One region of the Marinomonas sp. genome, then DNA from elsewhere that is predicted to be linked to it. Evidence: predicted binding sites of a transcription regulator. Region 1 holds the regulator's gene; each other region holds the start of a gene.
The links. Region 1 encodes sigma-54, which starts transcription at its own class of promoters, with help from an activator protein. Its sites were predicted from a motif close to TGGCACNNNNNTTGCTNT; they were not measured.

Region 1 (6,115 bases):
TCTAAATCAGGACATTGGAGTGCAAAAGCAGATAAAGGGGTTATTGAAGACGGAAGTAATGATATTCTATTAACCGTAGACGCCGAGGCAACTAAAAGATACCTTCAATCAGAAGACATCAAGCTAAGCGCTGACAGCATTCATTATTTAGACAAAGACCAGTCATTAACCAGCTATGGGAATCCAATACTTGTCTCCTCTCAAGGAGAAACTTCCGCTGACAAAATTACAACCTTCATAAATTCAGAAGAAGTCGTGATGACAGGATCTGTACGAGGAAAATATGAAACAATTCATTAACTTCAGTGTATTGGTTACATCAGCTATGTTTGCTCATTATAGCTATGCACTCCCTGATGACATAAATAAGCCACTAGAAGTCCAAGCTGATGAAGCACAGTTCGATCAAAATTCTGGCGAGGCCATCTATAAAGGTAACGTCTTTGTTAAACAAGGATCCATTGAAATCCACGCCGAATATCTAAAAATATCGACTGATGCCAACACTCGAAAATTCAGCAGTTTAGAAGCAACAGGCACACCTGCAAAATTCAGTCAACAAATAGACTGGAGCGGCAACATTGTGATCAGTAAAGGAAACGAAATCCATTACTCAACAAGCGAATCGAAATTGGAAATTTTTGGCAAAGGCTTCTTAAGTCGAATGCAAAATTCCATCACTGCAGATTACATTCTATATATGATCCAAGATGGAACCTTCAGTGCAGAGAAAAAAGATTCAGGGCGGGTAACCATGACATTGCAACCGCAAGCACCAGAATCCAAACCAGCGCCTGAGGCCAAAAAATAAATGGCTATTTTAGAAGCAAAACACTTAGCAAAAAGCTATAAGAAACGCCAAGTCGTAAAAGATGTGTCTATTTCAGTTGAGTCTGGCCAGGCTGTTGGCTTATTAGGCCCAAATGGTGCAGGTAAAACCACTTGTTTTTATATGATAGTGGGAATGGTTGCGAACGATGCTGGCGGTATATTTATTGATGGGCAAGACATCACAAATGATGTCATGCATACCCGAGCCCAAAAAGGCATTGGCTACCTTCCACAAGAAGCCTCTATTTTTCGTAAAATGTCAGTTGAAGATAATATCTTAGCCATTTTAGAAACCCGAAAAAAACTAACAAAAGCAATGCAATTAGAAAGACTTGAAGAACTCTTAGAAGAATTTCATATCACCCATATTCGTACTAACCTTGGCATGGCGTTATCAGGCGGAGAAAGACGTAGAGTAGAAATCGCAAGAGCGGTTGCGATGAACCCTAAATTCATCCTACTTGATGAGCCCTTTGCCGGCGTAGATCCAATTTCGGTCGGAGACATAAAACACATTATTAAACACCTCCAAGAAAGTGGAATAGGTGTTCTAATTACCGATCACAATGTTAGAGAAACATTAGACATCTGTGATAAAGCTTACATTGTTGGCAATGGCTACATCATCGCATCTGGAGATGCAAATACAGTCATCAACAATGAACAAGTAAAAAAGGTCTATTTAGGCGACGACTTCCGCCTGTAACCCCTTATCATTGCAGTAGAAAGGGAGTAGTATGCATAACTCGTTCCAATTCATTCAAATAGAAGAAAGAGTTGCTCCATGAAGCAGTCTTTACAATTAAAGCTCGGCCAACAACTGACCATGACACCACAGCTGCAACAAGCCATTCGCTTGCTTCAGCTTTCTACGTTGGATTTAAAGCAAGAAATACATGAGTTCCTTGAATCTAATCCACTACTTGAGCTTGACGACGACGAACAAACACATAGTGACATCCCCGCTAGCATAGAATCAAAAAGTGCGACAGACACAAACATCGATAATAGCGAAGAAGCACGTGTAGAATCAGAGTGGACAGAAAGCATTCCTGAAGAGCTATCAATAGACAGTAACTGGGATGACACTTACCAAAGCTCAGCGGCCGCAGTTAGTGACCATAATAGTTATGAAGGTGATGGCGACTTTGAAAGCCGCAACGCACCGGCAGAAAGCATCCAAGATCACCTTATCTGGCAGCTAAACTTAACCCACATGTCGGATCGAGATATTGAAATCGCTTACGCTATCATTGAATGCGTTCAACCTGATGGCTACCTAAGCATTTCTCCCGATGACATTTGGGAATCCCTTGGCACTGAACTAGAAGATTTAGACATAGAAGAAGTCATCGCTGTGCAACACAGATTGCAACACTTTGATCCTGTTGGCGTATGCTCAATTGATCTACGCGACTGCCTTCTTGTGCAACTAGAAGCATTCCAGAGCCACCCGCTATACAAGAGCACCTACAATCTCATTGATCATTATCTGCCTCTATTAGGCAATCGAGACTTTACTCAGTTAAGCCGTAAAACAAAATTAAAGGACGAAGCATTAAAAGAAGTCGTCAATTTGATTCAACAGCTCAATCCACGCCCAGGCTCAGTAATTGATGCCGACGATACAGATTACGTTATTCCTGATGTCACCGTGAAAAAGCGTCATGATGTATGGCAAGTTGAATTAAACAATGACGCTTTACCGCCCATTAAAATAAATGAAACCTACTCTGCAATGGCGAGCACCGCGGCAACAGCCGAAGACGCAACTTACATAAAGACCTCTCTCCAAGAAGCTAAATGGTTTATGAAGAGCTTGCAAAGCCGCAACGAAACGCTATTGAAAGTCGCTAGCTGCATTGTAAGTCGACAAATCGATTTCTTCGAACTAGGTGAAGAAGCTATGAAACCCATGGTTCTTCACGATGTTGCCGAAGAAGTCGGCATGCATGAATCAACCATTTCTAGGGTAACAACACAGAAATACATGCACACACCAAAAGGTATTTTTGAGCTGAAATATTTTTTCTCAAGCCATGTAAATACTGCCTCTGGTGGAGAATGTTCTTCTACAGCAATACGAGCTATGATTAAAAAGCTTGTATCTGATGAGCCAGCAAAAAAACCGTTAAGTGATAACAAACTAGCTGCTATTTTAGCAGACCAAGGCATACAGGTTGCTCGACGTACTGTAGCCAAATATCGAGAGGCGATGAACATCCCTCCTTCCAATGAACGAAAACGACTGATCTAACGGAAAACATTTTATCATGTCATTGAAATCATTATTAAAAGCGGAACTCGTTCTCGCAAAACAAGATATCGTCAGTAAAAAACGTGTGCTCGAAAGCATTGCCGAAGTCGCGTCCAACCGACTTCATTGTGACAACGAAGCGGTATATGACGCATTACTCGGTAGAGAGAAGCTAGGCAGTACAGGCATAGGCAATGGCATCGCCATACCACATTGTCGCCTAGAATCCGCAAATCATACCGCTATTGTTATTATGTCACTACAACACCCTATTGGTTTCGATTCTATCGATAAAAGAGCAGTCGACTTAATATTTGCATTAATTGTTCCGCCTCACGAGTGCGACCAACACCTTGCGACACTAGCTCAAATAGCAGAACTAGCTCAATCCCCCGAATCATTGGATAAATTGCGCGCTGCACAAACGAATGAAGAATTATTCAATATATTTGACTCACTAATATAGGAAAAAAGCATGCAGGAAGAGTCCATCACAATCATAAATAAACTTGGCTTGCATGCTCGCGCTGCAGGCAAACTAGTTGAAACCACCTCTCGCTTCTCTTGCGATATTACCATTGAAAAAGATGGGCGTAATGTTGACGGAAAAAGCATTATGGCCATGATGATGCTTGCAGCAGGAAAAGGCACAGAAATTCGCGTTAAAACCAATGGTGAAGACGAGAGCGATGCGATTAAGGCGGTTATAGAATTAATCAATAACCGTTTTGGTGAAGACGAGTAAGGGCCTTATGTCAGAGCAAAACACCCTTAATCATCTACAAACGGTCACCGAATCGCTCGAATCTGGTACCACAATGCAAATCCGTTATCTACTTAACGGCGCTTTGCCTGCTCAAGATGTTGCTCGACTATTAGAATCGTCCCCTCCCAAAGAACGTAAACTTCTTTGGGAATTAATTGAAGCCAAAAATGAAGGTGAAGTACTTCAATACCTAAGCGAAGATATTGGCGTACAATTCATGAAAAACATGGATACAGAGCGACTTATCGCCGTATCCGAACATTTTGAAAGCGATGACCTTGCTGATTTACTTCAACACCTACCAGAAAAGATCGTAAAAGAAGTTCTTGCGTCAATGTCCACGCAAGATAGAGCAAGAGTTGAAGCACTACTAAGCTACTCGGAAGATTCTGCCGGCGGCTTGATGAACACGGACACCATCACCATACGTCCGAATATTACTATTGATCTGGTTTTTCGCTATTTACGCAGACACTCAACACTACCAGATATGACAGACAGCCTACTCGTTGTCAGCCGCTCAGATCGCCTTTTAGGCACACTGCCACTCACCAAATTACTAGTATCCGATATTAGCGCCACCGTACGCGATATTATGGAAACAGAATTCACTGTCATTGATGCAGACACTCCAGCTAACGAAGTAGCCCAACTTTTTGAAAAGATGGATTTGGTGTCTGCTCCTGTTATCGACAGCAAAACAAAAAAACTACTTGGCCGAATCACCATCGATGACGTTGTCGATGTTATCCGTGATGAAGCCGAACACTCCATGCTAAGCATGGCCGGCCTTGATGATGACGAAGATACCTTTTCACCCATCATGAAAACCACCAAACGACGCGCTGTGTGGCTTGGCATAAACCTAATAACGGCCTTTACCGCATCTTATGTCATAGGCTTATTCCAAGATACATTAGACCAAGTTGTCGCGTTAGCCATACTCATGCCAATCGTAGCAAGCATGGGTGGCATCGCTGGCTCACAAGTACTCACACTGGTCATTCGCGGTATTGCACTAAATCAAATAGGCTCGACAAATACTCGCTGGCTGCTAAACAGAGAACTCATTGTTGGGTTAATCAATGGCCTTCTTTGGGCAACCGTTATAGCCATCCTTACCGCACTTTGGTTTGACAACATCAAGATTGCCTATATCATTGCGGGCGCTATTATAATAAACCTGCTATTTGCAGCAGCCACTGGTACACTTCTGCCGATTTTACTGAAAAAAATTGGCATCGACCCTGCCCTAGCAGGCAGTGTAATTTTGACTACCGTGACTGATGTGGTTGGATTTCTATCCTTCCTAGGTCTCGCTACTATTTTTCTAATATAGGTTCCCATGACAGACTTTGATCAATTTGAAAACGACGACGAAATCCCTAAGAGCAAAACCCAGATCAAGCGTGAAATGGAAGCCCTGCAAGATCTTGGAAAAAAACTATTAGGCCTAAGCAAAAATCAGCTTAAAAAAGTGGAAATGTCTGACACACTACGCGAGGCATTCGTTGAAGCTGGCCGCATCAAACAACATGAAGCCATGAGAAGACACTTGCAATACATCGGCAAGGTGATGCGTACAGAGGACCATGAAGCTATAGCACATCGTGTTGCGCTTTTCGATTCAACCTCTGCCGCTTACAACAAGCTATTTCATCAGCTTGAAGTAAAACGCGACATGCTAATTGGTGAAAACAGCAAAGAAGTATTATCTGAATATATAGAGGAAAACCCTCAGGTTGAAGACATTCAGTTACTTAGACAGCTGATTCGTCAATCCCAGAAAGAAGTATCTCAAGAAGGAAACACCACAAACCGCAAAAAGCTTTTCCGCTTCTTACGCGAGGCAGAAGAAAAGCGTCTCGGCTTAAAAGAATAACGTTAAACAAGACGACATTTATCCATCTAAAAAACCTAGCTAAACATGTAAGCTAGGTTTTTTATGTAATTCTACGATGTGAAAAACAAGGCATTTTTTGTCGACAATCATTTAAAGCAGACTTTGTGATAGTAAGAACAAAATACCCGGGATCTTCTTGCAAATTAGCCAAATGCTCTCCAGTGGGAGCATACAAAACACTGTGGCCATAGGTTTGTCTAGTTTCGTTATGCCAACCACACTGACCAATTCCCAGCACATAACATTGATTTTCAATAGCACGCGCAGACAAAAGAACGTCCCAATGAGCTTTTCCTGTAACATAAGTAAACGCTGCCGGCACCAGCAACACTTCAGCACCCAATCTAGTTAGCTCACG
Region 2 (6,115 bases), 360 kb from region 1:
ATCTAATAAGCAAATCGCACTCGAAATGGATATTACGGAGCGGACTGTAAAAGCTCATTTAACGTCTATTTTTAAAAAGACTCACACCAAAGACCGTTTGGCTTTAGCACTGCTTGCACAGACTAGATATGCCGTGCGTTAATCTAGCTCATAGATGTTGGACATTCGCACTGATTCTGTTTGTAGCTATTATTCTAGAGTCACTTTTCTAGCTAATCATTCTTAAATGGCTCTGTTTTGAGCCATTTTTGTCACTAAACTCTTAAAAAACAGTGTGTCGAAATGGCGCATATCTTGCATTTTATCTGAGAATGACTTCACGTTTTTAAGAGAATGCACCATGCCTGCGCCCCCAGAAAAAGAATTAACCGTGATGCTTGTTGATAATGAGCCCGCACGAGCAGCCATTGTAGAACAAGCCATGATTGATAGTGGTTATCGCGTTATTAGACGACTGGAAAATGCCAAGAATCTAACGGAAGCAGTAAACGAATTTCAACCAGATATGGTCATTATTGATATCGAATCTCCAGATCGAGATATGTTGGAAAACATGTCTCGACTGACCAAAGATAATCCTCGTCCTATTGTGATGTTTGCCGAAGAAGATGATTCCAGACACGTGGAAGCCGCTATTCGAGCGGGTGTCAGCGCCTATGTGGTTGATGGTGTTAACAGTGGTAGCGTGAAAGCTTTACTGCAAGTTGCCATTGCTCGGTTCCGAGAGTTTCAGGCGTTAAGATCAGAATTAGAATCTGTAAAAAGCCAGCTCGAAGATCGTAAGCTGATAGATAAAGCAAAAGGTTTGATAATGAAACATCAAAAATGTGATGAGCCCGCGGCCTATCAAGCGCTTCGGAAGCTAGCGATGGATCGTAGTCAACGAATGACTGATGTTGCTCGAAATATCATATCAGTGATGGAATTGATGGGAGGTTCAAAATGAACCTGATACAGCAAAACACTGTTATTCAAACTAGCGAGCCTGTTCGTATTGGTTTTATTCCATTGATCGATTGTGCGCCTTTTGTGATTGCCCAAGAAAAAGGCTTTTTTATTCAAGAAGGCGTGGATGTGGTGTTATCTAAAGAAGCATCTTGGGCAAGTATTCGCGATAAAGTGGCTTTCAATTTGCTTGATGGCGCTCATATGTTGGCGTCTATGCCGATTGCGGCCAGTTTGGGGGTTGGCACCATTAAAACGGCCATGCAAACCAGCTTTACCGTCAGTCATAATGGTAACGGCATTACTATTGGTAATGCTTTGTACGAAAAGCTACAGCATTATGCCGAGTCTTCCGTAGATATTCGAACTGGTGTGGCATTGAAGAAATTACTAGATGATAGAGATGTTGATGCTGCTCCGCTGCGTTTTGCAATGGTTTACCCTTACTCATCCCATAACTATCAGCTAAGAGATTGGCTAAGCCGAGCTGGAATTGATTCCGATAAAGATGTGCAAATAGTCGTGGTTCCACCTGTAAAAATGCTTGATAGCTTAAGGCAGGGTGATATCGATGGTTATTGCGTCGGCGAACCATGGAACAGTCTTGCGGTGGAGCAAGGTATTGGGCATATGTTGGTTACGGGTTATGAAATTTGGGGTAGTACGCCAGAAAAAGTATTTGGCGTGAATTCCTTATGGGCCGAACAAAATCAAGTCGTGTATTTATCCATTATTCGCGCCTTAGAAAAAGCCTGTTTGTGGGTAGATGAGCCGAGTAATCAAACTGAGTTGTTGAGTATCTTAAGTCATCCAGATTATTTAAATTGCACCTTAGAGCAGCTGGTTTATGGTTTCAGTGCTATTAAGCCAAAAGGCCAGTTTGATTGGCCAATGAAAGCTTATCAGCGTTTTTCTGGTCGCGAAATTAATAAACCTTTGCCGAGTTATGCTTTGTGGATTATGGCGCAAATGCATCGCTGGCAGCAATTGGGTGATATTAAATCGTTGAATGAAGTGGCGGCGCAGGTTTATCGGCAGGATCTTTATAACAAAGCATTAGGTTTACCTGAAGATAATGAAAGCACGGATTGGCATTTGTCTGTTGAGGATGAGTTAACTTGGCTGGACTCTGTTGCTTCAGGAAAGATACGCTTGCATCCAGATGGTATTTTAAACGGTTTTGCTAAGTAGTTTGTACGAAGTGTTTGTGTGTCTTATTTTAGTGCGCCCTGCCTGATAATTGGGCGAAGACATTTGTTATACGCGCTGAATTATTTTTATCTAGATAATGAGATTAGTAAAAAAACTTTTAAATCATTAGGTTAGTTTTGTTGGCATACTGTGTGCTTTACAAAAAACATAGATTTTTTTAAAAAATTGGTGAAATTAGCAACGATAGTTAATTGTCACCCTCATTATTGATAATCCAATGTAGGGTTTTCTTTGAATGGCAAAGGCGCCTGCGAACACATTTTTGTGATTCGCATGCGCCTTTTTTGTTTTTGTACTTTTTAACCCCTTAAGCGGAGTGTGACTATGAACCTAAGATTTTTGAAAACGGTAATTCCCCTGCCGACATTCGTTAATGTCACTCAAAAAGTTAGTCTTTCTATATTGTTGGGCTCTGCACTTTTGTCTGTAACGGCTCATGCTGAGCTAGGCTATGCAGAAAAAGAAGAGCTTAAATTTGGTTTTATCAAGTTAACCGACATGGCGCCATTAGCCATTGCTTATGAGAAAGGTTATTTCGAAGACGAAGGTTTGTACGTCACCTTAGAAGCGCAAGCAAACTGGAAAGTTCTACTAGATCGAGTAATTGACGGTCAGTTAGACGGCGCGCATATGTTAGCGGGTCAGCCACTTGGTGCAACTATTGGATACGGCACGAAAGCCCACATAGTGACGGCTTTTAGTATGGATTTGAATGGTAATGGCATTACAGTCTCAAACGATGTTTGGGATGAAATGAAGAAAAATATTCCCAATGGCCCAGATGGCAAGCCGGTTCATCCAATCAGCGCCAGCGCTTTAAAACCTGTGATTGATGGTTATAAAGCACAAGGTAAACCCTTCAAAATGGGCATGGTATTTCCTGTTTCAACACATAACTACGAGCTGCGTTATTGGCTTGCTGCTGGTGGCATTCATCCTGGTTACTACGCGCCAGCCCGAGGCGACACCAGTGGTCAAATTAACGCCGATGCTTTGTTGTCTGTGACACCGCCGCCACAAATGCCAGCCACCATGGAAGCGGGAACGATTTCCGGCTATTGCGTTGGTGAACCTTGGAATCAACAAGCCGTGTTTAAAGGCATTGGAGTACCAGTCATCACAGATTATGAAATCTGGAAGAATAACCCTGAGAAAGTCTTTGGTGTCAGCAGTGACTGGGCGGAAGAATATCCCAATACTCATATTCGTGTTGTAAAAGCCATGATTCGCGCAGCGAAATGGTTAGATGAAAACAACAACGCTAATCGTCCTGAAGCGGTAAAAATACTCTCTCGTAGCCAATATGTTGGTGCCGATTACGATGTTATTGCTAACAGTATGACTGGCACATTTGAGTATGAAAAAGGTGATAAGCGTGAAATACCCGATTTCAACGTTTTCTTTCGTCACCACGCAACTTATCCCTATTACAGCGATGCGATTTGGTACCTAACGCAAATGCGTCGTTGGGGGCAAATCGCAGAGCCAAAATCCGATGAATGGTTTATGAAAACCGCGAAGGATGTTTATCGCCCAGATATTTATGCGCAAGCCGCAAACGCCCTGATTGAAGATGGTGTGATGTCTGCAGATGAGTTTCCTAATTTTGATAAAGAAGATGGTTTTAAGCCGCCACAAAGTGAATTTATTGATGGTGTCATGTACGACGGTAAGCATCCAAACGATTATCTGAAGCGATTTAAGATTGGTCTAAAAGGCGACGATCAGGTCTAAACCAAACTAGATAAAGCGGCTGCATAGTGTGTCGCTTTAAGCATTAAATTGAGTGAGAAAAAGATGATGATATCAAACATAACTATGGCTTCTTTAAAGGAAAAGATCAGTGCATTTTCTTTGAAGGGGGTTTTACTGCCTGTCTTTGGAATCGTAGCTTTCATCTTATTGTGGCAAGCCGGAGCAAGTCGAGTGCATACCTCTTTGGGTGAATTTCCTGGGCCTGTTGTGGTGTATCAACAATGGAATAGTCTCGTGGCAGAACATCAGAGAGAGCGTGTAAAAGAAGACAAATTTTATGTGCGTCAAGAAGAGCGCATTGCTGAGCGCCAAGCCAAAGATCCAAGCTATGCTGGTACGTTAAGAGATTACACAGGTAAGCCTACTTTCTTCGATCAAATATTTACCAGTCTTTATACCGTATTGGCTGGTTTTGGCTTGGCTAGCCTGATCGCCATTCCGTTAGGGATTTTAATTGGTCTAAATCGCTCTGTTTACAGTGCCTTGAATCCGGTTATTCAAGTGTTTAAACCGGTTTCGCCGCTAGCATGGTTGCCTCTGGTTACTATGGTGGTGAGTGCCAGTTATGTGTCGGATGATCCAATGTTTTCGAAATCCTTTTTAACGTCCATGTTCACTGTCACCTTGTGTTGCATGTGGCCGACCTTGGTTAATACAGCGGTGGGTGTGGCCGCGGTAGAAAAAGACCTACTTAATGTCTCAAAAGTATTGCGCCTTGGTTGGGTGACACATGTCATGAAGATCGTCATTCCGTCAGCTATTCCTCTGATGTTTACCGGTCTACGTTTGTCATTGGGCATCGCTTGGATGGTGTTGATTGCGGCGGAAATGTTGGCGCAAAACCCAGGGTTAGGAAAGTTTGTTTGGGATGAATTTCAGAATGGTAGCTCGAATTCATTAGGTCGAATCATGGTGGCGGTGTTGATGATTGGTTTCATCGGCTATTTGTTAGACAGAGTCATGCTGACCGTCCAGCGTTTTGTTTCTTGGGATAAAACTCAGGTATTGCGCTAAGTAGATTTTCATTAGAACCAGATTGGATTGGAGAGAAACATGGCAACACATTTAGACATCAGTCATATATCGATTGAGTTTCCAACGCCAAAAGGGCCGTTTAAAGCACTGGATAACGTCAGTTTAAAAATTGAGAAAGGTGAGTTTGTTTCTCTCATTGGTCATTCTGGCTGCGGTAAATCGACGGTTCTTAACATAGTGGCAGGTTTATACGACGCAACGGAAGGCGGTATTTTACTGGATGGTCGAGAAGTAAAAGGGCCAGGTCCCGAGCGTGCGGTAGTTTTTCAAAATCATTCTTTACTGCCTTGGTTAACCTCTTACCAAAATGTTGAATTGGCGGTAAAGCAGGTTTTTCGTAAAACCAAATCAAAGAAAGAAATGCATGACTGGATCATGCATTTCTTAGAGCTGGTGCATATGACCCATGCCGCTGATAAGCGCCCAGATGAAATCTCTGGCGGTATGAAACAGCGTGTCGGTATTGCTAGAGCCTTGGCGATGGAACCAAGCGTGTTATTGATGGATGAGCCTTTTGGTGCCTTGGATGCCTTGACTCGTGCACATCTTCAAGACTCTTTGATGGAAATTCAAAAAGACCTTAACAACACAGTGATTATGATCACCCATGATGTGGACGAAGCTGTGTTGTTGTCGGATCGTATTGTGATGATGACTAATGGCCCAGCAGCAACAGTAGGGGAAATTCTGCATGTTGATCTTGAGCGTCCTCGTGAACGTCTGGCCTTAGCGAATGACCCAAGGTACGTGGATTATCGGACCCAAGTGTTGACCTTCTTGTATGAAAAACAGCGCAAAGTAGAGCCAATTCAGCCCGCTGTGAAAAGTAAAAAAATGGCCGCTAACGCCAAGGTCGCTAATGCCTAGTCTTCTCTCTCAATCGGAGAAACGCCATCTCGTCATTGTTGGTGCTGGCATGGCAGGCAGTAAATTGGCGCATGATTTACGACAAGTGTATGGGCATCTTTACCAGATCGTTTTGATCGGAGAAGAGTCTAAGGTTGGCTACAACCGAATCATGCTGTCTTCTTTATTAGCGAACGATATTTCTCCCGCAGATATGTCATTAGTTGATACGCAAAAAATGCAAGATGACGGGGTTCAGATCCTCTCAAATGATTCAGTTACAAGTTTGGATTTAGAAGCAAAAACCCTGACTTTATCAAGC
Region 3 (6,115 bases), 3.0 Mb from region 1:
ACCTTTGCTGATCAAGCCAAGCTTACTGTTTAGCGTCACAGGTTGTTTGCAGTAGTACTGGAAGTAGACTTCCAAATGGTCTTGCAGGTTTTCACCAACGCCTGGCAGTTCGTGAACCATAGGAACGCCGGCTTTTTCTAGTACGTCTTTTGGACCTACGCCAGACAGTTGTAACAACTGTGGTGAACCAACCGAGCCAGCTGACAGAATGACTTCTTTGCTGGCAGTGGCGTGTTGAGTTTGGCCGTTTTTGCTGAACTCAATGCCTGTGGCTTTTTTATTTTCAAATAACACTTTGTGGCTTAGAACGCCTGTTTTGAGTGTTAGGTTAGGGCGTTGCATAGCACGACGTAAATAGGCGTTAGACGTAGAAGCACGCACGCCATTTTTTACTGTCATGTGCATTGGTCCAAAACCTTCCTGACGAAACGCGTTGTAGTCGTCAGTTTTGCCGTAACCGGCTTCTTCGCCTGCATCGATAAAGGCTTGGTAAAGCGGGTTGTAGGTCATGTCGTTGCCGTTGTTGGTCGACAATGGGCCGTCGCCGCCACGGTATAAGTCCGCGCCGCCTTTCCATGTTTCGGCTTTTTTAAAGTAAGGCAGGCAAGTTTGGTAGTTCCAACCTTTGGCGCCGTTTTCTTCCCATTGGTCGAAATCACACGCATGACCACGCACATAAACCATGCCGTTAATAGACGATGAACCGCCTAGTACTTTGCCGCGTGGGCAATGCATTTCACGGCCATCAAGACCAGGCTCTTTGTCCGTGTGGAATTGCCACGCGTATTTTGTCGTGTTCATTGGGTAAGACAAGGCCGTTGGCATTTGGATAAAGACGCTTTTATCTGAGCCGCCCATTTCCAATAGCAACACCTTGTGTTCGCCACTTTCTGTCAGTCGGTCTGCTAGCACACACCCTGCGGAGCCAGCACCGACGATGATGTAATCGTACGTTTCGTTTGCCATGCTTATCTCGTTTAATAAGAGCCTCGTTTAATAAAAGAGGCTCGTTAAAGTAAAGTGTTGAGCCGACTAGTAAGGGCTTTGAATGTCGTTTAGATCGACAAAAACACTTTTTGTTTGTGTGTAGTGGTACAAGGTTTCGATGCCGTTTTCACGACCGATACCAGACTCTTTGTAACCGCCCACTGGCATTTCGGCCGGAGAAGAGCCCCATGCGTTGATCCAGCAAATACCGGCCTGCATTTGACCAATAATGCGATGTGCACGAGCAAAGTCTTTGGTGAATACGCCAGCGGCTAAGCCAAGTTTAGTATCGTTAGCGCGAGCAATCACTTCGTCTTCGTCGGTGAAGCTAAGCACAGACATGACTGGGCCGAAGATTTCATCACGTACTTGTGGCATGTCGTCGGTGCAATCAGTGAAAACAGTTGGAGCAACAAAGGCACCTTTGTCTAAGCCGTTTTCAGTAATTTGGTAACCGCCGCATAACAAGGTCGCACCAGCGTCTTTGGCCGCTTGAATGTAGCCCAAGACTTTCTGCATGTGATCTTTGGAAATCAACGCGCCGACTTGCGTGTTCATATCCATTGGATCACCAATAATCATGGCTTCAGTACGTTGTTTTAATTCTTTGGTGAAAGCGTCCAACATGTCAGCGTGCACGAATACACGAGTACCGTTGGTGCAAACTTCGCCTTGTGTATAGAAGTTGGCTAGCATCGCCGCAGAAACAGCCTGATCGACAGGCATGTCTGGGAAGATGATCATTGGTGATTTACCACCAAGTTCCATGGTTACCTGCTTCAAAGATTGTGCAGAAGCGGCCATGACTTTTTTGCCTGTTCCCACTTCGCCAGTGAAAGAGACTTTGTCGATGTCTGGGTGGTTGGTGATCATTTGACCTGTGCGACCGTCCCCTTGAATGACGTTGAAAACACCATCGGGCAAGCCCGCTTGGGTGTATATTTCCGCCAGTTTAAGCGCTGTAAGCGGTGTTTCTTCTGAAGGTTTGAAGATCATCGCGTTACCGGCAGCCAGCGCAGGACCAGATTTCCACATAGCGATTTGAATCGGGTAGTTCCACGCGCCGATGCCAGCGCAAATGCCAAGTGGCTCGCGACGAGTGTAGAAGAAGTTGCCATTGCCAAGGTCTTGGTAATCGCCTTGGATCTTGTCGGTTAGACCTGCGTAATATTCGATCACGTCAGCGCCTGTTTGAATGTCTACGCAAATAGCTTCTTGAAGTGGCTTGCCTGTGTCTAATACTTCTAGACGAGCAAGTTCTTCGTTGTTTTCACGTAATAGTTCCGCTGCTCTTTTTAGAATACGGCCGCGTTCTACAGGGCTCATTGCGGCCCACACTTTTTGACCTTGTTTGGCAGACTCGATAGCAGCATCTAGTTCAGCTTGTCCTGCGTGCTCGACTGTTGCAATCACTTCGCCTGTGGCTGGGTTGATTGTCTCAAAGTGTTCACCGCTGGTGGATGCATGGTAGCGGCCATGAATGTATTGCTGCTGATGTGCCATGATGTGCCTCTTTATGTCTGTTTCAATGCTCTGTTTGGAGGGCATTGAGATATTTGAGTTTTTATTAAACGCGCGTTTAATAAAAACAATTGTACATATTTTGACTATAAATTGCAGCTCGAATCCATGAATTAGTCGTTTGGGGCAAAAAGATGACGCTATGGAACGAGGTTATTTAAGGAAATTGATTACAGGATGATTGTATGTAAAAGATCCCTCAAACAAGGCATTGAGAGAGGCGAGCGTCTCAACTCAAAGTCTAAAAGTGAGACGCGCTGTTTGTGGAAGTAAAGGCTAAGAAGCGCTATTACAAGCTGATCACGCCGTTGGTGTCGTAGCTTATTGGGCTTGGAACATAGGCATCAGCCATGTCATCGTTTAGCCATTCTGTGCCGTCCAGAACATAACGAAATTGGTACGAGGTTTCGATATCCAAATTAAGAGTCGACACAAAAATGCCAGACTTCTGTTTTTTCATCGGGTTGGCTGTGCTGTCCCAATTATTAAAATCACCAACGACAGCGACGCTTTTTGCATCACCGATCACTTCAGCAGGCAAGGCGAATTTTACTTTGCATTCTGGTTTGGTTTTCAAATAGGTTTTCTCAATCATTTCCAGCTCCATGGTCTAGCGATAGACAAATGTGTAAGGCTACTGCAAAAGCCCGAGGGTAGATAAAACATATTCTTTAAATATGCTCTCGAAAAAGATTCTTTAAAAGGTGAAGCAAAGCTTACGCCATATTTTTTAACTGATTAATCCAAAAGAAAAAAAGCGCTAAGATCTTTTTCGGGTGTATTTTTTTGATCCGTTTTATTGTTTAAAGCGACGCTTAATGCGTCATTTCAGAGCTTACGATTTTTGTCTGTATTTTAAACAGTAAATTCACATTGTAGACCGCTTTCATGTCCTATACTCAAATGACACCAACAAAAATAACGAGGTGTTTCTATGGATATTCAAATGATCGTTCTTATTGTGTTAAGTATTATGCTGATCATTAAGATTGTGTATCTGGTTGTCTTTAAGCGCCCAGAACAACAAGATGATGACCATTCCCATAGCCATCACTCTCATGTTCGTCATGCTCACGGCCGTCACTATCGCCGACATCACCACGATTCGTGATCGCTAGTTATGGCTGAGTGCCATCGTTATGACCGCGGTAACGTTTGTTTTTCGCTTCTTTGACTGTATTTAGGTCTACTAGGACCAAACCGTCCACACAGTAGCCAAAGTCGGCATCGACACCAAAGTCTAAGAAGCGAACCCCGCCCGGTTCACACAATTCACTGTACTGCTTGAACAGTGTTGGTACGCTGGCACCAAAGTGGCTAAGCTGTTCTTTTAGCACTCTAAAATCTTCTTCATAATCATCACCACTGAACATGCCAGATATGATGTCAGCATGTTCAGCGTTGACTTGATAAGGCGTGAAAGAACGCGCCAAGTGTTCTTTGTCGGCATAATAAAGCTTGTAGAAAGAAACAATAAAATCTTTCGCTATTTGTGGGTAGCTGTTGCTTAGGCTCACTGGACCAAACATATAGCGAATTTCAGGATGTTTATCTAAATACGCTCCAATGCCGTACCACAAATAATCTAGGCTGCGTTTGCCCCAATATTTTGGCTGGATAAAGCTACGTCCTAGCTCGATGCCTTGTTCGAAATAAGGTTCCATATCGCAAGAGTATTGGAACAACTCGGCGCTGTAGATACGATTTGGTGTGTCTGATTTCATGTAGCGTGCAACTTCACCGATGCGATAAGCGCCAACGATTTCTAGCTCTTCCTCATCCCATAAGATCAAATGGCGATAGTATTGATCGAATTTGTCTAAATCAGAGCGCTCGCCTGTGCCTTCACCGACTTTACGAAAGGCGATTTCACGCAAGCGCCCGATTTCTTTCATCGTCACCGACATCGGATCGTAATCAAATAGGTAAATTTGTTTGTTGTCTTTGGTGCTGCCAAGATGCTCGGCAATTTTGAGCTCTTGTTTGATCATCTGTCTATTTTGCGGATGCTCAACGGTTTTTTCTGTTTTAAGCAGCGGTTTTTTGCCTTTAGCAATACGATACAAATGGCGCTTCACCAGTTTGTTTTTCTCTTTATCGCTTAAAGGCAACTGTGCCAGCTCTTGAATCGGAATAGCTTGGCCAACTTGCATCGGAATTTTACGATTACGCTGGCGGAACATTTCGTTAGCAAGCTGCAAGGTAGAGAGTGGGCGATACAAAAGAGAGCTGGTATAAAACAGCATGGAATTTCGGCCGCCAATGTGAACTGGCAATAACGGACTGTTGGTTTTTTGCGCCAGTTTTAGATAGTTTTGATTCCAATGCTGGTCTTTTACGCCGCTTGGCGACATACGAGATACCTCGCCAGCAGGGAAAATAATCACCGCTTCTTCATTATGTAAGCAGCTCATGATGGCTTTTAGTTGCTGGCGTCCGGTTTTTCCACCGAGATTATCGACGGGAAGTACGAGTTGTTTTAAACCGTCAAATCCCATTAATAAATCATTGGCGACGATTTTTACGTCTGGACGGATTTCACCGATCAATCGAAGTAAAGCGAGACCATCTAAGGCACCAAGAGGGTGATTGGCGATGATCATCACTCGTCCGCTAGCGGGAATATTTCGACGGTCCACTTGACTCACTTGATAACTAAAGTTGAAGTGATCCAGAACGCGATCAATAAATTCGAAGCCGACACAGCCGTTGTTTTTTTCCAGGAATTGGTTTACTTCACTTTCGTGGAATAAGCGTTTTAACACGCTTAACGTCGGGCGAGTGATAAATGGGCTTTTGTCGAAAAATTGAGGGGATTTACTGGCAATCATTTGCTCGACTTGTATCACAGTGGTGCTCCGCTCTAATAAGTTTTTATGTATCTTATTACAGAGGTTAGAGCGTCAATATGACAGGGTCGTGACGTTTGTGTGGCGAAAATATGACCAGTTAGTAAAGAACTTTCACAACTATTTTATTCGTCAATGTGTATGAGGAAAACAGTAAATAAGGTAAATGGCCTAGAGGTTTGCTTTGTTGGTTAGCTGGTTGGTGTATTGTCTTCGTCTGTTGGTTCTTCAAATTTATAGAAGAAGTTCCACAAACAATATAGCGTGATGCCCGCTGCAACCATGGCCCAGATAGGTTCATTTGATACCCATTCCAGAATTGCCCATGCCACACAGAATAGTGTGACGGCAACTCGACGCCATTTAGGACGGAAAAAAGCGCGATCTGATTCGGTAAGCATAATGTTCCTGCATCTATATAAAGTTAGATTATTATTTTAGGCTTTATGTATAAATAGAAAAATATCAGGTAACTATTTGATTCGCCAACCTAATTTGCGTTAATAAGGTAATCTTAAAACAGCGTCTATAGAGTTGGCGTACAAACGAAAATAGCGAGGGATATTTACTAGTAGTAAGTATCCCTAAAGCTTATTGTGCTTTCGTTTTGCTATTTCCTAGGGAAATGTGGCGTGATCCTGTTAGCTGAGATTGCCCACTAACTCCTGAATCGATTTTATCTATGTGTCCACCGCGAGCTAGAAACTCTTGCATTTGCTTTTCAATGGATTCAGACGTCTCCGAAGCTGCTGGCTGTT
Region 4 (6,115 bases), 1.8 Mb from region 1:
ACCACCCACCCGAAGAGCAGGCGCGCCATTTATACTTTTTCAGTTAACAGCATTAACTTAGCGGTAAGAAGACAACTTTGATCTGATCAAAAAACCAAATCAGAAAAGAGCGCCTCTCTTGCAAAAATAATAGACAGGCACTATTACCCCTTCAGCCCCGCCGATAAAAAGCGCTCAACTTCGTCTTTCAAATTAAATTCAGGAAATTCTTCTGGATAAAGTAAATGAGCAGACTCTCTTAGTACCATTTGCCTAGCAATCGGACCATGTGATTCAACCCAATGATCTTTGACGAAATACACTCTATTTTTTTTCACTGCATTTAACTGTGACCAGATCGGGTTACTTTCAAAAGGCCGATCTGGACCATAGTCATAGACGAAAATAACATCTGGATTAGCAACCAATATCGACTCTAAGCTCATTTCAAAAGCCGTATTATCAGGAATATGTGGCGTAGGATTAGAACCCGCTACATTTTCGCCTCCCAACGCAGTGATTATTGCGGCTGTCATATTCTCATTATAAAAAGCCCAAGGTGCTTCACCGCCGCCCCAAATAAATAGGTATTTCACCCGCTCTTTTGCCTCACTCTCTTTGACAAAATGATCTAGGTCTTGATGAAAATCTGCATTAAGTTTTGCCGCCTGCTGACTTTTCCCCAACAGTCCTCCCAGCAGCTGAATTGAACGATCACTATCGCTAAAAGTCTCCAGAGAAAGCGCTAAATAGGGTGCTATAGCATTAAGCTGGGCAGCATTGGCTTCCGTATAACGGCGAATTGCAACAATCAAATCTGGCTTTGCATCAGCCAGCAGCTCTAAATTTGGCGCCGCACGCTGGCCAATTTCAGGCACATCAGAAAGGTAATCCAGCAAATAATCTGGATTTCTATCCTTTAGCATATAGGTACTAGCAACCGGCTTACCTCCCAAGGCAATCACAGTGTCTGCCGCAAAATAGGATATGGAGGCAACTCTTTTAGCCGTGTCAGGCAAAGTGACATGACTCCCTCTATCATCAATTACAGAGATCGGGGCTGCGTTTACGAGAGAAGCGAACATCAATACAGCTGCCATTCCAAAGCCTGATAAAAGCTTCTTATTTTTTACGTTTATCATATTTTTTCCTTTGTATTTATACATTCAAATAAAACGAGATACGCAAACTAATGTTCGACACTAATATCAGAACAATGCAGCTTAGAAAGAGGCACAACACACCCTGACAGACCTTCAGGGAAAATGTGGCAAGTGTTTTTTAGCGGATACAGAAAACCTTTTTTCGCTCGAGAACGAACAAAAGACGCGGAAACTTTATACTTGCGTTTACGACTTAAAACAGAAGTGGTTTCATAATTTAAAAGCAAAACAGGGACTAGCTTTAACCCCAACCTCTTCGCAACAGCAAATCTGTGATGCCCATCCATAATAAATAAATCGTTTTCTTCTACACATATTGGGCGCGTCCAAACCCCTTCTTGCTGAATCTTCTTTTTTAGCTTTGCGACTCGACGCGGAGCAACACTCTCAGTAGGACGTAACTTTTCAAGCGATAGAAAATGAATGATTGACATAGCAATTCCTTAGAGCTGTCTTGTAGTACATTATTCACAAGACTATCACCAAATAATAATGATTATCAATAACGCCTTTAATTTTGTTTATATTTTTTTAACTCAGAAACCAATGGCGCACCAACATAGAACAAAAACCAAAAACAGTGATCCAATATAGTGCATATTGGCTTTTTTAAAGGCTGGATTTAGCTACGATTAAGTGCACCACAAAATGAAAAGAACTTATCTTATTGTAATATAAGGATTTATTAACCCGCACAAAATTCTGGCACAAGTTATGCTTACTATCTACTTGATAAATAACTCGACAAATGGCGCTTTGTATTAAATATTAAAGCACCTTTTACAACGAAAAATAATTTCGCTTTAACTACGACTGGAGAACAACTATGTCAAACAAGACCCTTGCCTTGATTGCTGAGCATGACGCGAAGTGGGTTGACCTTCGCTTTACCGACTTTAAAGGTAAAGAGCAACACGTAACGATTCCAGCTATTACGGTAGATGAAGAGTTTTTTGAAAACGGCCAAATGTTTGATGGTTCATCAATCGCTGGCTGGAAAGGCATTAACGAATCTGACATGATCATGATGCCTCAGGACGATACGGCTATCATCGATCCTTTCACTGAAGAGTCGACAGTTATTGTTCGTTGTAACATCATCGAACCTTCTACTATGCAAGGCTATGACCGCGACCCACGCTCTGTCGCTCTTCGCGCAGAAGAATTTCTTAAATCAACAGGTCTTGGCGACACTGCTTTCTTTGGTCCAGAGCCTGAATTTTTCATCTTTGACGATGTTAAATGGAAAACAGACATGTCAGGTTGTTCTGTAGAGATCAACGCTGAAGAAGCCGCTTGGTCTTCTAACAAGAAATTTGAAGGCGGCAACATGGGACACCGTCCTTTCGTAAAAGGCGGCTACTTCCCAGTACCACCAGTTGATTCTCATCATGACCTACGTGGCGCAATGTGTGGCGCTATGGAAACAATGGGCTTGGTTATTGAAGTTCACCACCACGAAGTGGCGACTGCTGGCCAGAACGAAATCGGCGTTAAATTTAACACTCTAGTTAAGAAAGCGGACGAAGTTCAAATCCTTAAGTACTGTGTACACAACGTTGCTCACGCTTACGGTAAAACTGCGACATTTATGCCTAAACCAATCGTTGGTGACAACGGTTCTGGTATGCACGTCCACCAGTCTTTTTGGAAAAACGGTGAAAACCAATTCGCTGGCGACCAATACGCTGGCCTATCTGAAATGGCGCTTTACTACATCGGTGGTATCATCAAGCACGCTAAAGCATTGAACGCGTTCACTAACGCTTCAACTAACTCTTACAAGCGTCTTGTTCCTCATTTCGAAGCGCCAGTAATGCTTGCATACTCTGCTCGTAACCGTTCTGCTTCTATCCGTATCCCATACGTTTCAAGCCCTAAAGGCAAGCGTATTGAAGCTCGTTTCCCTGATCCAACCGCTAACCCATACCTAGCATTCGCCGCTATGTTGATGGCTGGTATCGATGGTATCAAAAACAAGATCCATCCTGGCGATGCAGCTGATAAAGATTTGTACGACCTTCCAGCTGAAGAAGCTCATGCGATTCCTCAGGTTGCTAGCAGCCTAGAAGAAGCGCTTAAGTGCCTAGACGAAGACCGCGCATTCTTGACTCAAGGCGGCGTATTCTCTGATGACATGATCGATGCTTACATCGATCTGAAAGCTGGCGAAGCTCGTCGTGTATCTATGACGACTCACCCACTTGAGTTTGAACTTTACTACAGCGCTTAATAGTTAAACCGCAAAGTAGAACACGAAAGCCTCGACCCTAGTTCGAGGCTTTTTTTTGCGCCACTATTTATTCGTTAATCTTTTTGCACGGCTTTTTTTGCACAACTGTTTATGCACTGCTTTTTATTGCACAACTTTTTTTGCACGAAAAGAAACACCATTACCAACATGCACTATAATTGTGCATTGAACTTTTTATAGTTAATACAAAGACCTTAATAAATAAGCTATCTCGGACTGCCCAATGTTGGTTCGCTTTTTGCAACTATTATTAAAGGAAATCATAAAAGCAGGAGTCAATAGAGAGGCACTGTCTGTGTATAGTTTATTAATCGACCATTTATCCACTGCAGTTGTTCAATTGAACGACAAGCTTGAGATTGAGTATCTAAACCCTGCTGCCGAAGTGTTGTTAGCGGTCAGCCGACGCCGAATTTATGGCAGCGATATAGGCGCTGCTTTTCGTGAAAACGAAGAAAGCATTCAGGCTCTTCATGCAGCAATAGAATCTGGCCACCCGTTCACTAAGCGCGAGGCGGAAATAGAGAGCAGCAACAACAGAAAACTCTTTTGTGACTATACCGTCACGCCAGTTATGGGCACATCAAATGACACTGAAAGCCTGATTATAGAACTCTATCCACGCGATAGAATGAAGCGCATTTCTCAAGAAGACGAGATTATAGCGAACCATGAAAGCAGCAAAGAATTGGTGCGCGGCTTAGCCCATGAAATAAAAAACCCATTAGGTGGCATTCGTGGCGCCGCCCAATTAATTAGTCGTGCTTTTACTGACGAGGCATTAAACGATTACACACAAGTTATCATTGAAGAATCAGATCGGTTGCGTGATCTTGTTGACCGCTTGTTAGGACCGAGACAACTGCCTAAAAACAAATCCCTCAACATCCATAAAGTGATTGAGCGCGTTAGACAACTTATTTCCGTTGAAACAGACAACCAAATTGAACTGATTCGCGATTACGACCCAAGTATTCCAGATTTAATAGGTGACGAATCTCAGTTAATTCAAGCTTTGCTGAATATCACCAGAAACGCCATGCAAGCGCTGATGGATGATGACGATAATCGCCATAAGACAATTCATATGGTGACCCGAACATTACGTCAATTCACTATTGGCTCTAAACGTCATCGTTTGGTCTGTAAAATTAGCATTATTGATAATGGTCCAGGCATTCCAGAAGCCATTCTCAAAACCCTATTTTATCCCATGGTCAGCGGACGAGCCGATGGAACAGGCTTAGGGCTATCTATCGCGCAATCCGTTATTCATCAGCACCATGGCATTGTTGAATGCAACAGTTACCCGAAAATGACCGAATTTAATATATTAATTCCCATTGAGACGACAGTCCAAGACCAGGAGAAACACTCATGACACCAGAAGAAACCGTATGGATTGTTGACGACGATCGCTCTATTCGCTGGGTACTAGAGAAGACATTAGAACAAGAGGGAATCCAATGTCGCTTGTTTGATTCCGCTGAAAACCTAGTCAACATGATTGATAAAGAGCAACCCAGCGCCATTATCAGTGACATCCGTATGCCTGGCATGGACGGTTTAAAACTGCTCGAAAAACTACAAAAAGACCATCCTTATTTGCCTGTTATCATAATGACTGCACACTCAGATCTAGAGAGCGCCGTCGCCTCTTACCAAGGCGGTGCGTTTGAATATTTGCCTAAGCCTTTCGATGTAGAAGAAGCGGTTAGTCTTGTTAAGCGCGCCATGCTGCATCACCGCAACGCAAGACCAAGCACTGACAATATGGAAGTGGAAGAAGAGACACAAGTCGATAAAGAAATTATTGGCGAAGCACCGGCTATGCAGGAAGTTTTCCGTGCCATTGGTCGTCTTGCCAATTCAAACATTACCGTATTAATTAATGGTGAGTCTGGTACAGGGAAAGAGCTGGTTGCTCAAGCATTGCATACTCACAGTCCTAGAGCTGCAAACCCTTTTATCGCTTTAAACATGGCCGCCATTCCACACGACTTAATCGAGTCAGAACTATTTGGACATGAAAAAGGCGCGTTTACAGGCGCAAACACTCAACGTCGCGGCCGCTTCGAACAAGCTAACGGCGGTACGCTTTTCCTTGATGAAATTGGTGATATGCCAGCTGAGACGCAAACTCGCTTATTACGCGTTTTAGCGGACGGCGAGTTCTATCGTGTTGGTGGCCATACTCCAGTTAAAGTTGATGTTCGTATCATCGCGGCCACACACCAAAACTTAGAAAACTTGGTACAAAAAGGCTCATTCCGTGAAGATTTGTTTCATCGCCTAAACGTAATCCGCATCCATTTGCCTAAGTTAGCAGAACGTCGCGAAGACATTCCAAAACTTGCCCGTCACTTTTTAAGCCGAGCTGCGGAAGAGCTCGCTGTTGAACCTAAGCAGCTCAGCAAAGAAACCGAAAACTATCTAACTCAATTAGATTGGCCAGGTAACGTTCGTCAATTGGAGAACACCTGTCGCTGGTTGATTGTCATGGCATCAGGCCGTGAAGTTTTGGTGGAAGATTTACCACCAGAATTGCTTGCTGCGGTTCCTCATGAACAACCTTTTGCCTCATGGGAAGAAGCCCTTAAAAATTGGGTGGACAGCACATTGGCAACAGGGCAAAAAGGCATTCTTAATCAAGCCGTACCAAAATTTGAGCGCATCATGATTGAAACAGCGCTGGCACATACTGGCGGACGCCGCCGAG

Region 2: a site for sigma-54 is predicted at 2,278-2,295, ahead of ACO05V_RS16560 (CmpA/NrtA family ABC transporter substrate-binding protein). Genes of this name have one in related genera too.
Region 3: a site for sigma-54 is predicted at 3,215-3,232, ahead of ACO05V_RS00490 (isoamylase early set domain-containing protein). Genes of this name have one in related genera too.
Region 4: a site for sigma-54 is predicted at 1,846-1,863, ahead of glnA (glutamate--ammonia ligase). Genes of this name have one in related genera too.

The regions. Positions count from the first base shown of each region.
Region 1 covers NZ_OZ245329.1:3,118,060-3,124,174, forward strand. The annotation lists gene lptC (LPS export ABC transporter periplasmic protein LptC) at 1-300, shown strand, start outside; gene lptA (lipopolysaccharide transport periplasmic protein LptA) at 284-811, shown strand; gene lptB (LPS export ABC transporter ATP-binding protein) at 812-1,537, shown strand; gene ACO05V_RS14845 (RNA polymerase factor sigma-54) at 1,616-3,088, shown strand; gene ptsN (PTS IIA-like nitrogen regulatory protein PtsN) at 3,105-3,554, shown strand; gene ACO05V_RS14855 (HPr family phosphocarrier protein) at 3,564-3,833, shown strand; gene mgtE (magnesium transporter) at 3,841-5,193, shown strand; gene yjgA (ribosome biogenesis factor YjgA) at 5,200-5,736, shown strand; gene ACO05V_RS14870 (carbon-nitrogen hydrolase family protein) at 5,798-6,115, opposite strand, start outside.
Region 2 covers NZ_OZ245329.1:3,479,597-3,485,711, reverse strand. The annotation lists gene ACO05V_RS16575 (helix-turn-helix domain-containing protein) at 1-142, shown strand, start outside; gene ACO05V_RS16570 (ANTAR domain-containing response regulator) at 341-946, shown strand; gene ACO05V_RS16565 (CmpA/NrtA family ABC transporter substrate-binding protein) at 943-2,136, shown strand; gene ACO05V_RS16560 (CmpA/NrtA family ABC transporter substrate-binding protein) at 2,482-3,891, shown strand; gene ACO05V_RS16555 (ABC transporter permease) at 3,955-4,926, shown strand; gene ACO05V_RS16550 (ABC transporter ATP-binding protein) at 4,966-5,814, shown strand; gene ACO05V_RS16545 (NAD(P)/FAD-dependent oxidoreductase) at 5,807-6,115, shown strand, end outside.
Region 3 covers NZ_OZ245329.1:100,018-106,132, reverse strand. The annotation lists gene betA (choline dehydrogenase) at 1-966, opposite strand, end outside; gene betB (betaine-aldehyde dehydrogenase) at 1,033-2,490, opposite strand; gene ACO05V_RS00490 (isoamylase early set domain-containing protein) at 2,798-3,103, opposite strand; gene ACO05V_RS00485 (hypothetical protein) at 3,443-3,619, shown strand; gene ACO05V_RS00480 (GNAT family N-acyltransferase) at 3,627-5,357, opposite strand; gene ACO05V_RS00475 (hypothetical protein) at 5,549-5,758, opposite strand; gene ACO05V_RS00470 (hypothetical protein) at 5,949-6,115, opposite strand, start outside.
Region 4 covers NZ_OZ245329.1:1,360,663-1,366,777, reverse strand. The annotation lists gene ACO05V_RS06415 (ABC transporter substrate-binding protein) at 144-1,145, opposite strand; gene ACO05V_RS06410 (ParB N-terminal domain-containing protein) at 1,169-1,576, opposite strand; gene glnA (glutamate--ammonia ligase) at 1,969-3,375, shown strand; gene glnL (nitrogen regulation protein NR(II)) at 3,692-4,777, shown strand; gene ntrC (nitrogen regulation protein NR(I)) at 4,774-6,115, shown strand, end outside.